3 regions of the Flintibacter porci genome follow, and region 3 is predicted to be linked to each of the others. Evidence: predicted binding sites of a transcription regulator. Region 3 holds the regulator's gene; each other region holds the start of a gene.

Evidence for each region. Region 3 encodes HrcA, which represses chaperone genes, less so after heat shock. Its sites were predicted from a motif close to TGTTAGCACTCNNNNNNNNNGAGTGCTAACA; they were not measured.
Region 1: the regulator HrcA is predicted to act here: its motif matches at 2,369-2,399, upstream of dhaS (dihydroxyacetone kinase transcriptional activator DhaS).
Region 2: the regulator HrcA is predicted to act here: its motif matches at 1,615-1,645, upstream of clpB (ATP-dependent chaperone ClpB).

The regions. Positions count from the first base shown of each region.
Region 1 is NZ_JBHEVB010000002.1:179,624-183,843, forward strand. It holds gene ACEVJL_RS02760 (PTS sugar transporter subunit IIABC) at 1-2,124, opposite strand; gene dhaS (dihydroxyacetone kinase transcriptional activator DhaS) at 2,483-3,067, shown strand; gene ACEVJL_RS02770 (DegV family protein) at 3,241-4,104, shown strand; gene ACEVJL_RS02775 (F0F1 ATP synthase subunit epsilon) at 4,162-4,220, opposite strand, start outside.
Region 2 is NZ_JBHEVB010000008.1:34,726-38,945, reverse strand. It holds gene clpB (ATP-dependent chaperone ClpB) at 1-1,573, opposite strand, end outside; gene ACEVJL_RS10175 (Hsp20/alpha crystallin family protein) at 1,731-2,156, opposite strand; gene ACEVJL_RS10170 (2-hydroxyacid dehydrogenase) at 2,429-3,388, shown strand; gene ACEVJL_RS10165 (amidohydrolase) at 4,157-4,220, opposite strand, start outside.
Region 3 is NZ_JBHEVB010000001.1:117,691-121,910, reverse strand. It holds gene ACEVJL_RS00540 (shikimate kinase) at 1-1,013, shown strand, start outside; gene aroQ (type II 3-dehydroquinate dehydratase) at 1,010-1,441, shown strand; gene hrcA (heat-inducible transcriptional repressor HrcA) at 1,610-2,671, shown strand; gene grpE (nucleotide exchange factor GrpE) at 2,687-3,271, shown strand; gene dnaK (molecular chaperone DnaK) at 3,468-4,220, shown strand, end outside.

The DNA.
Region 1 (4,220 bases), on a different contig from region 3:
TCAAGATTCGTAGATATCCAGGGCCAGCAGGTCCTCTCCCGGCTTGACGTGGCCAGCCTTAATGAGGCGCAGCTGCTGGTTATCCTCCATAGTGGTAAACAGCACCGGCGAGGAGGTGGAAGAGGCGTTTTCCCGGATATAATCCAGATCGAACTCCAGGAGCTTATCGCCCTTCTTCACCTGGTCACCCTCCTGCACCAGGGCCTTGAAGCCCTGGCCCTTCAGGGCCACGGTATTGATGCCCACGTGGATGAGCATCTCCACCCCGTCCTCCAGCTCCAGGCCGATGGCGTGGTTGGTGTCAAAAACAAAGCTGATGGTAGCATCACAGGGAGCGGTGACCACACCCTCACAGGGCACCACAGTAGCGCCGTCGCCCATCATCTTCTCCGCAAAGGCCTCGTCAGGGGATGCGGTGATGGGGGCGGACTCCCCGTGGAAGGGGCTGCCGATGACGATGGTGCGCAGCAGAGCGCCGTGCTCTGGCTTGGCCTCCTCCTGGCTCTCGGGCTCAGTCTGGATGGCGGCTTGCTCCGCTCCGGCAGCGCCGGAACGCAGGTAGTCCTCCAGGTTGGCCTTGATGATATTGACCTGAGGACCATAGACCACCTGGACGCCCTGACCCTTCTGGATCACACCGGCCGCACCGGTGGATTTGAGCACCTGCTGGTTCACCTTGGATGCGTCATGGACAGTGCAGCGCAGGCGGGTGGCGCAGCAGTCCACATCGGAGATGTTGGCCGCGCCGCCCAAGCCCTGGGCAATGGCGGCGGACACCTGGTCCTCCCCGCCCTGCTCCTTGCGGGCGTTGTAGTCGGCCTTGGTGTACAGCTTGGTCTCCTGGTCGCCCTCCTCCCGGCCGGGAGTCTTGAAGTTAAACTTCTTAATGAGGAAGGAGAACACGAAGTAGTAGACCAGGAAGAACACAATGCCCAGGGGGATAATCAGCAGCCAGCTGGTTTTTTCATTGCCCTGGAGGATGCCGAACAGGGCCAGGTCAATAAAGCCGCCGGAGAAGGTCAGGCCTACGGTGATGTTGAGGATGTGGCAGAGCATATAGGCAAGGCCCGCAAACACGGAGCTGATGATAAACAGCACCGGGGCCACAAACAGGAAGGAGAACTCCAGAGGCTCGGTGATGCCGGTGAGGATGGAGGTGAGAGCGGCAGACAGGAGCAGGCCGCCCACCTGCTTTTTCCGTTCCGGCTTGGCACAGCGGTACATGGCCAGAGCCGCTCCGGGGAAACCGAAGATATACAGCACAAATTCACCGGTGAAGCACCAGGTGCCGGCCGTGGAGAAGTGAGTCACGGTGGGATCAGCCAGCTGGGCAAAGAAAATGTTCTGGGCTCCGGCCACCATGGTGCCCGCCACCTCCATGGTGCCGCCCACAGCGGTCTGCCAGAAGGGCAGATAGAACACGTGGTGCAGGCCGAAGGGAATGAGCAGGCGCTTGATCATGCCGAACAGGAAGGTGCCGAAGTAACCCGAGCTGTACACCACCATACCCAGGGCGTTGATGCCCTCCTGAATGGGCTGCCAGACAAAAAACATCAGAATGCCTACCAGGGCAAAGACCAGGGTGCTGATGATGGGCACAAACCGGGTGCCGCCGAAGAAGGAGAGCACCTGGGGCAGCTGGATCTTATAAAAGCGGTTGTGCAGGGCAGCGACTCCCAGACCTACGATGATGCCGCCGAAGGCGCCCATCTGCAGGGATGTGATGCCCAGCACGGTAGCGGTGGAGCCCTCCAGCAGGTTTTCCACCCCGCCGGTCAGGCTGATCATGGCGGAGATGCTGGAGTGCATCACCAAGAAGGAGACGGCAGCGGCCAGGGCGGCCACTTCCTTCTCCTGGCGGGCCATACCGATGGCTACGCCGATGGCGAAGATCAAGGGCAGGTTATCAAAGATCACGCCACCGCACTTGCTCAAAACGGAGAAAATAAAGTACGGGACCGTGCCGGGCCCCATCAGGCCCAGCAGGTTATAGGTGGCCAGGGTGGTCTCGTTAGTAAACGAGCTTCCCAGGCCCAGCAGCAGTCCTGCCACCGGCAGGATGGCGATGGGGAGCATAAAGGATCTGCCCACCCGCTGCAGCACGCCAAAAAACTTTTCCTTCATCGTGCAACCTCCTTATTCAAGCTCGCCGGCCAGTTGCTCAGATGAAAAAAGCACTAACCGACAACTATTACATTTTGTCTATGTAATAGCTAAGGTTAGTGCCTGACAGTACAGTAACACACCTATTTAACATGGATTCTGGCGGGAGTATAGCACACCCCTTCCTGCCTGTCAATCTACCCCTAAACATTTTCGCCCAAATAAACAATTATATACATTGTTTTTTGTGCGCAGTGCCGGTTTCTTTTGGCACTCACTGTTCCGGCGTCCCCATATCTTTCCCGGAAAAAGATTTGCTCCTCACCAAAAACAATGGTAAAATATAGGTCTCCAAGACAAGCAAAGGAGGTAGCGACCGGTGTCGAACGCTGCATTTACCAAACTGATGATCGCCCAGGGGCTCAAGCGGCTGCTGAAAACCACATCCTTTGTCAACGTCTCCGTGGGGGACATCGCCCGGGAGTGCAAAATCAGCCGCAACACCTTCTACTATCACTTCAAAGATAAGTATGATCTCATCTCCTGGATCTTTTATACCGAGATCACCTCCATCCTCAGCGATGACATCTCCCTGGGCCACTGGCGGGACAGCCTGCTTTCGCTGTGTAAGTACATGCAGGAAAACCGGGATTTCTATCTCAACGTCCTTGAGTTTCAGGGGCAGAACAGCTTTTCCGAGTGTCTGATGGACTTCTACCAGGGCCTGGTGGCCCACCTGCTCTTCCATGCTGACAGCCAGCCCGCCCTGTCCCAGGAGCAGATCCGGATGGTCTCCCGCTTTTACGCCCACGGCATCACCGGCGTGCTGCTGGACTGGGCACACAACGGCATGACCGCCGACCCGGAACCCGCCGTCACTATGCTGGAAAAGCTTCTCTCCAGCGACACAGTCCACCAGATCTTATCCACCCAGCCCAAGTCTCATTCCGCCTCCTCTTTTTAGGACAGATTATTAAATCTGTCCTATTTTTGCGCATTTGTCTGATTTTGTATCTACTCAAGTTCGAACAAGAACCATAAAATAATCTTAATATATCTTAAGGCATGTCCAGGTGCACCGTCCACCCGGCAGCATCGGCGTGCCCTTTATCTTCTGCAAAGTAGGAGAAATTTGGAATGAAGATCGCCATTATGACAGACAGCAACAGCGGCATCACCGCCCAGGAGGCTCAGCAGCTGGGCGTTGCCCTTCTGCCCATGCCCATTCAGATCGACGGTCAGATGTACCTGGAGGGAATCGACCTGTTCCCTTCTGAGTTCTACGCCCGCCTGGCCCAGGGGGCCGATGTGTCCACCTCCCAGCCCTCCCCTGCTGATACTATGGAGCTGTGGGACAAGCTGTTGGAGGAGTATGACCAGCTGGTCTACATCCCCATGACAAGCGGTCTGAGCGGCACCGCCGCCACCGCCGCCAGCCTGGCCTGCGACGATCCCTATGAGGGCCGGGTGTTTGTGGCCGACAACAAGCGCATCTCCGCCCCCCAGCGCCAGTCGGTGCTGGACGCGCTGGCTCTGCGGGAGCGGGGCAAGTCCGGCGCAGAGATCAAGCAGCGCCTGGAGGAGGCCTCTCTCCACTCCCAGATCTACATCATGGTAGACACCCTCCACTATCTGAAAAAAGGCGGCCGGATCACTCCCACCGCTGCTCTGCTGGGCAGCGCATTGAACCTCAAGCCTATTCTTCAGCTCCAGGCCGGCAAGCTGGACGCCTACAAGAAGGTGCGGGGCACCAAGGCCGCCAAGACCGAGCTGGTCCATGCACTGGAGGCCAAACTCCCCTGCCTAGAGGGAGAGGGCAAGCTCATCGTCCAGACCGCCTACTCCGGCTCTGACGAGCTGGGTGCGGAGTGGAACGAATTCGTCCAGCAGGCTTTCCCCCAGTTCCAGGTCTACTCCACCGTGCTCCCCATGAGCATTGCCTGCCACACTGGTCCGGGCGCGCTGGGCGTGGCCTGTGTCCGGGAGCTGCCCGTCGACTAACCGAACATAGAAAAAAACCGCGGTTTCGTTGGAAACCGCGGTTTTTTCATGCTGTTTTCAGTGTCGCTTGGCCGCTTTCAGTCGAGCCAGAGCACGGGCTAGGGCGGCCTTGGAAT
Region 2 (4,220 bases), on a different contig from region 3:
TGGCGATCTGCTCCTCCGCCTCCAGGGCCTTTTTCAGCTCGGGGATCTTGCCGTACTGGAGCTCGGCGGCCTTATTGAGGTCGTACTCCCGCTGGGCCTTCTCCAACTGGGCGTTGGCGGCCTCCAACTCCTCGCGGAGCTTCTGGACCTTGCCGATGGCGTTCTTCTCGTTGTCCCACTGGGCCTTCTTGGCGTTGAACTCCTCCCGCATGTCGGAGAGTTCCTTCTGGATCTCTGCCAGGTGCTCCTGGGAGATCTTGTCGGTCTCCTTTTTCAGAGCGGCCTCCTCAATCTCATGCTGGATGATCTTGCGCTGGATGATATCCAGCTCGGTGGGCATGGAGTCCATCTCGGTGCGGATCATGGCGCAGGCCTCATCCACCAGGTCGATGGCCTTATCGGGGAGGAACCGGTCGGTGATATAACGGTTCGAGAGGGTTGCGGCGGCGATGATGGCGCCGTCGGTGATCTTCACGCCGTGGTAGACCTCGTAGCGCTCTTTCAGGCCACGGAGAATGGCAATGGCGTCCTCCACGGAGGGCTCATTGACCATAACAGGCTGGAACCGGCGCTCCAGAGCGGCGTCCTTCTCAATATACTGGCGGTACTCGTTGAGGGTGGTGGCGCCGATGCAGTGCAGCTCGCCGCGGGCCAGCATGGGCTTGAGCAGGTTGCCTGCGTCCATGGAGCCCTCGGTCTTGCCGGCACCCACAATGGTGTGCAGCTCGTCGATGAAGAGGATGATGCGGCCCTCGCTCTTTTTGACCTCGTTCAAAACGGCCTTCAGCCGCTCCTCAAATTCGCCCCGGTATTTGGCGCCTGCAATGAGGGAGCCCATATCCAGGGAGAAGATGGTCTTGTCCTTCAGGCTGGCGGGCACATCGCCCTTGACGATCCGCTGGGCCAGGCCCTCGGCGATGGCGGTCTTGCCGACGCCGGGCTCGCCGATGAGGACGGGGTTATTTTTGCTCTTCCGGCTCAAAATCCGGATGACGTTACGGATTTCGTCGTCCCGGCCGATGACGGGGTCCAGCTTGTTCTGGCGAGCACGGTCCACCAGGTCGGTGCCGTACTTTTTCAGGGCATCATAGGTCTCCTCCGGGTTGTCGGAGGTGACACGCTGGTTGCCGCGGACGCTGGCTAGGGCCTGCATGACCTTCTCTTTCGTCACGTTATAAGTGCAGAACAGCTCCTTCAAATTGGAGTTAGGCCGCTCCATCAGACCGAGGAGCAGATGCTCCACGGAGATATACTCGTCCTTCATGGCGGAGGCCTGCTCCTGGGCGGCGGTGAGGGCGCGGTCCACATCCTGGGCCACGTACACCTTGTCGGCCTCCCGGCTGCCGCCGGACACCTTGGGCAGCTTGTTCACCAGGTCGGCGGCGGCAGCCTGGAAGCTGGGCACCGTCATGCCCATGGCGGTGAGCAGCTGGGGAATAAAGCCCTGCTCGTCGCTGACCAGAGCCAACAGCAGGTGCTCCTGCTCGATCTGCTGGTTGCCGTGGGCCTGGGCGATGTCCTGAGCCCCCTGGATGGCGGCCAGAGACTTCTGGGTAAACTGATTCATATTCATAGTAAGAAACCCTCCTTTTCATGGGGTTTGATGTTTTGGAAAATTAGCACTCTTATAAACTAAGTGCTAAGTGAATGATAGACCAAGTTTTTGAAAAATGCAAGAGAAAGTTTGAAAAAAGGGCGGGTAATTTACCCGCCCTTTCAGAGAGTCGCTGTTACTCGATGGCGATCTTCCGGCTCTGGGGGATCACCTCGCCCTGCTTGGGCAGGGTCAGCTTCAGCACGCCGTTATCATAGGCGGCGGTGATGTTTTCCTCCTGGATGCCGGAGACGTCAAAGGAGCGCTGGTAGCTGCCGCAGCGGCGCTCCCGGCACAGGTACTTGCCCTCCTCCTTCTTTTCGGAGGTCTCCTGGTGCTTGGCGGTGATGGTGAGAACGCCGTCCTGCAGGTGCAGGTCGATGTCGCCCTTATTAAAGCCGGGCAGATCAGCCTCCAGCAGGTAGTGGTCGCCCTTGTCCTGGATGTCGGTGCGGAAGGCGGGCAGCTGGCGCTGGCTGGCGGGGAACATGGAACGCTCAAATTCATCAAACAGGTCGTTGAAGCTGTTGCTCATACGTCCAAAGGGAATCATGCTATACATAATCAAAACTCCTTTCGGCCCAATGGGGAGCGGTTTGTATTTGCTCCCGGGCCCTTCTGAACTTTGACTTTAGTATAGTGCCCAATTATGAACAGTTCTTGCAAACATTGTGTCTAAATTGTAAATTCTAGCACTCTAGATATGAGAGTGCTAATTTTGGAGAGACGGCCTTGCCCCAAAAAGTGGAGGCTGATATAATGAAACAGAAGAAAACCGCCCTGTGGGCGGATTCCCATGTATAAATATAAAAGGAGGAACCCCATTGAAGATCCTTGTGTACGGCCCCAAGGCCCGACTTTGCCGCCCAGCTGGGAGCAGAGCTGGTATTCTGCACTCTGGACCAGTCGCCCCGCCAGGCGGCGGCGGAAAACCCGGACGCCCAGGTGCTCTTTGACGACCCCATTGTGGACGTGGGCCGGGAGATCATCGACCTGCTGCCTAACCTGAAGCTCATCCAGTCGGAGGGCGTGGCCTTCAACCGCATTGACCTGGAGGCGGCCCGGGAAAAGGGGATCTTCGTGTGCAACAACAAGGGCTGCAACGCCGACTCCGTGGCCGAACACACCGTCATGCTCATGCTCATGGCCCTGCGCCACGGCATCACCGGCCACAATGCGGTGAAGGCCGGCCTCCAGGTGAAGATGAAAGAGGCGGTCATGGCCTCGGGCAGCCCGGAGCTGGGAGAGCAGACCGTGGGCCTGGTAGGCTTCGGCGACATCGCTCAGGCCACCGCCCGGCGGCTCAAGCCCTTTGGCTGCAAGATGTACTATTACAGTCTCCACCGCCGTTCCCCCGAGGTGGAGGCCGATTTCTGGGTGGAATACCTGCCCCTGGAGGAGTTGGCTGCCACCTGCGACATCCTCTCCCTCCACTGCGCCGTTAACGACCAGACCCGGAACATGGTGAACGCCGACTTGGTCGCCAAGATGAAGCCGGGTATCATTCTGGTGAACACCGCCCGGGGCGACCTGGTGGACAATCTGGCGGTGCGCCAGGGCCTGATCGATGGGCGCATCGGCGGCATCGCTATGGACACCCTGGCTCCCGAGCCCACCCCCGCTGACCACCCCTTGGTGGATCTGCCCGCGGAGATCGCCGACCGGGCGATCTACTCCCCCCACCTGGGCGGCAACACCGGCGGTTCCTTCCGCCGGGCGCATAACAATATGTGGAACAATGTGAAGCTTATCCAGGAGGGCAAGCGGCCTAATTTTGTGGTAAATGGGCTGTAATCATTCTTTTTAGAAGCAAAACCGCAGTCGGAGTAAACCGGCTACGGTTTTTTGTTTGGGGGAACCCTTGTTCCTTTTTGCTTGCCCAAAAAGGAACCAAAAAGGCACCAGGGGGCTTCCTTCGATGAACACCTGGCTTGCGCCGGTGTTCATAGGCGTCGCCCCCTGGACCCCCGTTTACGGGGGACGCCCTCCTGAGGATTTGGCATTTGCGTCCGGCGGCTCCGAATACAAGACCTTGCATTCTTCTTGCCCCGGGCCTTAGGCCCTACCAGACGGAAATTTAAGGTGTTCGCGCTGTACGGACACCGCCTACTCTGGCAGAACCGTGGCAGCCGGGCAATCGATGACGGCCGCACCAAACAGGTAGGCAGGCACCAGGCGGTGTATGATAGAAGCAACCCTTCACATATTTTGATGGCAAAAGGGCCTAAGGCCCGGGAGTAGAGGGGGGCACGGTCAAAACTTAGACCGCCGGAAGATACGAAAAACCCAAAGGGACACGCTCCCGTAACAGGGGGTCCGGGGGCCGACTCCCCCTGTCAGGGGGAGATGGCCCGAAGGGCCAGAGGGGGTAGGGACAAGGTGACTGTGAGCGCCCGCTGCGCGTAGGCGCTCACCGGAACCGTCCCCCGGAGGCGTTCAAGGTGAATTGCCCCGGAGGGGCAAGAGAGGGTGGCCTGGGCCATTGGTTACTTTGCCGCCGCGGGCAAAGTAACATCCGTCTGCTACCCTGCCCCGCAGGGCGGAACCCTCTCTCATAAGATTTTATATTTTCTTCGCAAAAACAGTCTTTCCCGCCAAAACCGTCTCAAAAACAGGAACTTTCGGC
Region 3 (4,220 bases):
GTCGCATCGGCAGCGTGAACACCATTCTTCGCCGCTCCGACGGTACCTTGCTGGGGGACAACACCGACTACGACGGCTTTCTGTACCTGTTAAAGTCCGCCGGTGCCCAGGTGGAGGGCCGGAAAGCCCTGGTGCTGGGCAGCGGCGGAGCCTCCCTTACGGTGCGCTCGGTACTCTCCGAGCTGGGGGCAAGGGAGGTCGTTACCATCTCCCGTTCCGGGGAGAATAACTATCAGAATCTGGACCGCCACGCCGATGCCCAGATCATCGTCAACGCCACGCCGGTGGGGATGTACCCAAACAACGGAGTTTCCCCTGTGGATTTGGACCAGTTCCCCCAGTGTGAGGGTGTCTTTGATCTCATTTACAACCCGTCTAAAACCCAGCTGCTCCTCCAGGCACAGCACCGGGGGCTCATCTGGGGCAACGGCCTGGGGATGCTGGTGGCTCAGGCCAAAGCGGCCTCCGAGCGGTTCCAGGGCAAAAAGCTGCCCGACGAACTGGTGGCCAACATTACTGCCAAGCTGGAGCGGGAGACGAAAAACATCCTCCTCATCGGCATGCCCGGCTGCGGCAAGACCACGGTGGGCAAAGCATTGGCCCAGCGGCTGGGCCGCCCTCTGGCCGATGTGGACGAGAAGATAATAGAAGAGGCGGGCTGCTCCATCCCCCACATCTTTGCCAGCGAAGGGGAGGAGGGGTTCCGGGTCCGGGAACACCGGGCTCTGGCTCAGATCGCCAAGGAGTCCGGCCAGGTCATCTCCGCCGGAGGAGGCATCGTGACCCGGCCGGAGAACCGGGACAGAATGGAGGAGAACTCCGTGGTGGTCTGGCTGCGCCGGGACCTGGATAAGCTGCCCACTGACGGCCGGCCTGTCTCCCAAAGCGTGCCCCGGGAGGAGCTCTACCGCCGCCGGGCGCCCCTCTATGAGGCTATGGCCCAGGTGACGGTGGACAACAACGGCACGGTGGAGGACACCGTGGACGAGATCATCAGGAGGGTGATGGGATGAAAATTCTGGTCATCAACGGCCCCAACCTCAACATGCTGGGCATTCGGGAGCCGGACATCTATGGCAAGCAGGACTTTGCCGCCCTGGAGGCCTTTATCCGCCAGGCGGCAGACGAGTGCGGTGCTCAGGTGGAGCTCTTCCAGTCCAACCATGAGGGGGCCATTGTGGATAAAATCCAGTGGGCCTACGGGAAGATGGACGGCATCGTTATTAACCCCGCCGCCTATACCCACACCAGCGTGGCCATTTTGGACGCCCTGAAGGCGGTGGGCCTGCCCGCCGTGGAGGTCCACCTGTCCGATGTGAATGCCCGGGAGGAATTCCGGCACATCTCCTATGCAGGGATGGCCTGTGAGAAGTCCTTTATCGGCATGGGCTTTGAAGGGTACCGGGCCGCCATTCAATATCTGACTGGGAAACAACGGTAAGTCAAATTAGCAGTATCCCGGCATTTCTGCAAAGAAATGCCGGGCTTTTTTTGTTTAAAATAAATTCATAAAGTACCTATTGACAATCTTGCAGGTGGGTGGTACATTATCTTTAGCACTCAGGGAGAATGAGTGCTAAAACATAGAATGAGAAATGGAGGCGAGAGTATGGAGCTGACCAATCGAAAAAAGCGAATCCTGCGGGCCATTGTTGAGATCTATATCTCCACCGCGGAACCGGTAGGTTCCAAGGCCGTGGCAGAGCAGGCCGGACTGGACATCTCCACCGCCACCATACGAAATGAGATGGCCGACCTCACCGAACTGGGCTATCTGGAGCAGCCCCACACCTCGGCCGGACGGATTCCGTCCCCCATGGGCTACCGGCTCTACGTCAACGAGCTCATGGGTGAGCACCAGCTGACCATGCAGGAGACCCAGCGCATCAACGACGCGCTGAACCTGAAAATGGAGGAGCTGGACCGGGTCATCGACCGGGCGGGCAAGGTGCTCTCCCAGATCAGCGACTACCCCGTCTTTACCATGGCCCAGCCCAAGCAGCGGGTGACGGTGAAGCGGTACGACCTGCTGATGGTAGAGGAAAACGCCTTTATCGCTGTGGTGATGACCGACAACTCGGTGGTGCGCAACAAGCTCATCCACCTGTCCGATGAGCTCTCCGACACCCAGCTGCAGTTGCTGTCCACCGTTTTGAACAGCTCCTTTGTAGGTCTGACCGTGGAGGAAATGGAACAGGCTCTGGACAAGATGGAGACCCGTTCCGCACCCGGGGCATTCAACCTGATCTCCATGGTAGTGCAGTACGCCATCGAGGTGCTTCAGGAGCAGCGCAGCCAGACCATTCACACTTCGGGGATCACCCATCTGCTGGAACACCCTGAGTACCGCAGTCTGGACAAGGCCAAGCCTCTGATGACCTACCTGGCGGAAAACCAGGAGGGGTCCAAGCTGCCGGTATCCATGGAGAACGGCCAGAATATGAATATTCTCATCGGGCCGGAAAACGTCAGCGAGGCGCTGAAGGATACCAGCGTGGTCATGGCCAGCTATGACATTGGAGATAATATGCGGGGCGTCATCGGGGTGGTAGGACCCACCCGGATGGACTACGCCAAGGTGACCGCCCGCTTGTCCTATTTCGCCGACAGCCTGACCCGGATGTTCGGCAAGGGGGAACTTCCCCCCGGCGACGGGAACGACCAGGAATAGGAGGAACATTAGTTCATGAGCAAGAAAGAAAATAAGGCGGAGCAGACCGCTCCGGAGCAGCAGGAGCCGGTGGAGCAGCAGGCTGAGGTTCAGACCGAACCCCAGGCCGAGCAGACCCAGCCCCAGGGCGAGGCTCAGAGCGAGAGCGCCGATCCCCTCCTCACTGAGCTGGAGTCCCTGAAGGATCAGGTGGCCCAGCAGGAGGACAAATACCTGCGCCTGGCCGCCGAATACGACAACTACCGCCGCCGTACCGCCAAGGAGAAGGACTCCATCTGGAACGACGCCAAAGCGGATGCGGCTGTGGCCTTCCTGCCGGTGTACGACAATCTGGAACGGGCACTCAAGCAGGAGACCGCCGACGAGGCCTTTAAGAAGGGCGTGGAGATGACCATGACCCAGCTCAAGACCGTGCTGGAAAAGCTGGGCATCACCGAGATCCCCGCTCTGGGAGAGACCTTCGATCCCAACCTGCACAATGCCGTGATGCATGTGGAGGATGAGAACTTCGGCGAGAACACCGTCTGCGACGTGTTCCAGGCCGGCTTCCAGCTGGGCGACAAGGTCATCCGGTTTGCCATGGTAAAGGTGGCTAACTGATACGAAGCGCGGAGGATAGACGCGCAGGGGAGCTTGGAGCGCAGCGAGGGCGAGCGCAGGGCCGCAGGGCGGCCCGGAGACCAGCCCGAGACGGAGCGAAAGCGACCCGGCCGCGCGTCCAATCCGCAGCGTGACAATATAAACCTTATAAAATTTGTAAACAACAATCTTTTCATATATTAGGAGGAAACACATTATGTCCAAGATCATTGGTATTGACTTAGGTACGACTAACAGCTGCGTGGCGGTTATGGAGGGCGGCGACGCCGTCGTTATCCCCAACGCCGAAGGCAACCGCACCACTCCCTCTGTGGTGGCTTTTTCCAAGGACGGCGAGCGTATGGTGGGCCAGGTGGCCAAGCGCCAGGCTATCACCAACCCCGACCGCACCGTTATCTCCATCAAGCGTGAGATGGGCACCGACTACAAGGTGGACATCGACGGCAAGAAGTACACTCCCCAGGAGATCAGCGCCATGATCCTTCAGAAGCTGAAGGCTGACGCCGAGGCCTATCTGGGCCAGACCGTCTCCGAGGCCGTCATCACCGTCCCCGCTTACTTCACCGATGCTCAGCGTCAGGCCACCAAGGACGCCGGCAAGATCGCCGGCCTGGAGGTCAAGCGTATCATCAACGAGCCCACCGCTGCCGCTCTGGCCTACGGTGTGGATAAGGAGACCGCTCAGAAGGTCATGGTGTACGACCTGGGCGGCGGCACCTTCGACGTGTCCATCCTGGACATCGACGACGGCGTCATCGAGGTTCTGGCCACCGCCGGTAACAACCGTCTGGGCGGCGATGACTTCGATAAGTGCGTGATGGACTGGATGGCTGCTGAGTTCAAGAAGGCCGAGGGCATCGACCTGACCGGCGACAAGGTTGCCATGCAGCGCCTGAAGGAGGCCGCTGAGAAGGCTAAGATCGAGCTGTCCGGCGTCACCTCCACCAAC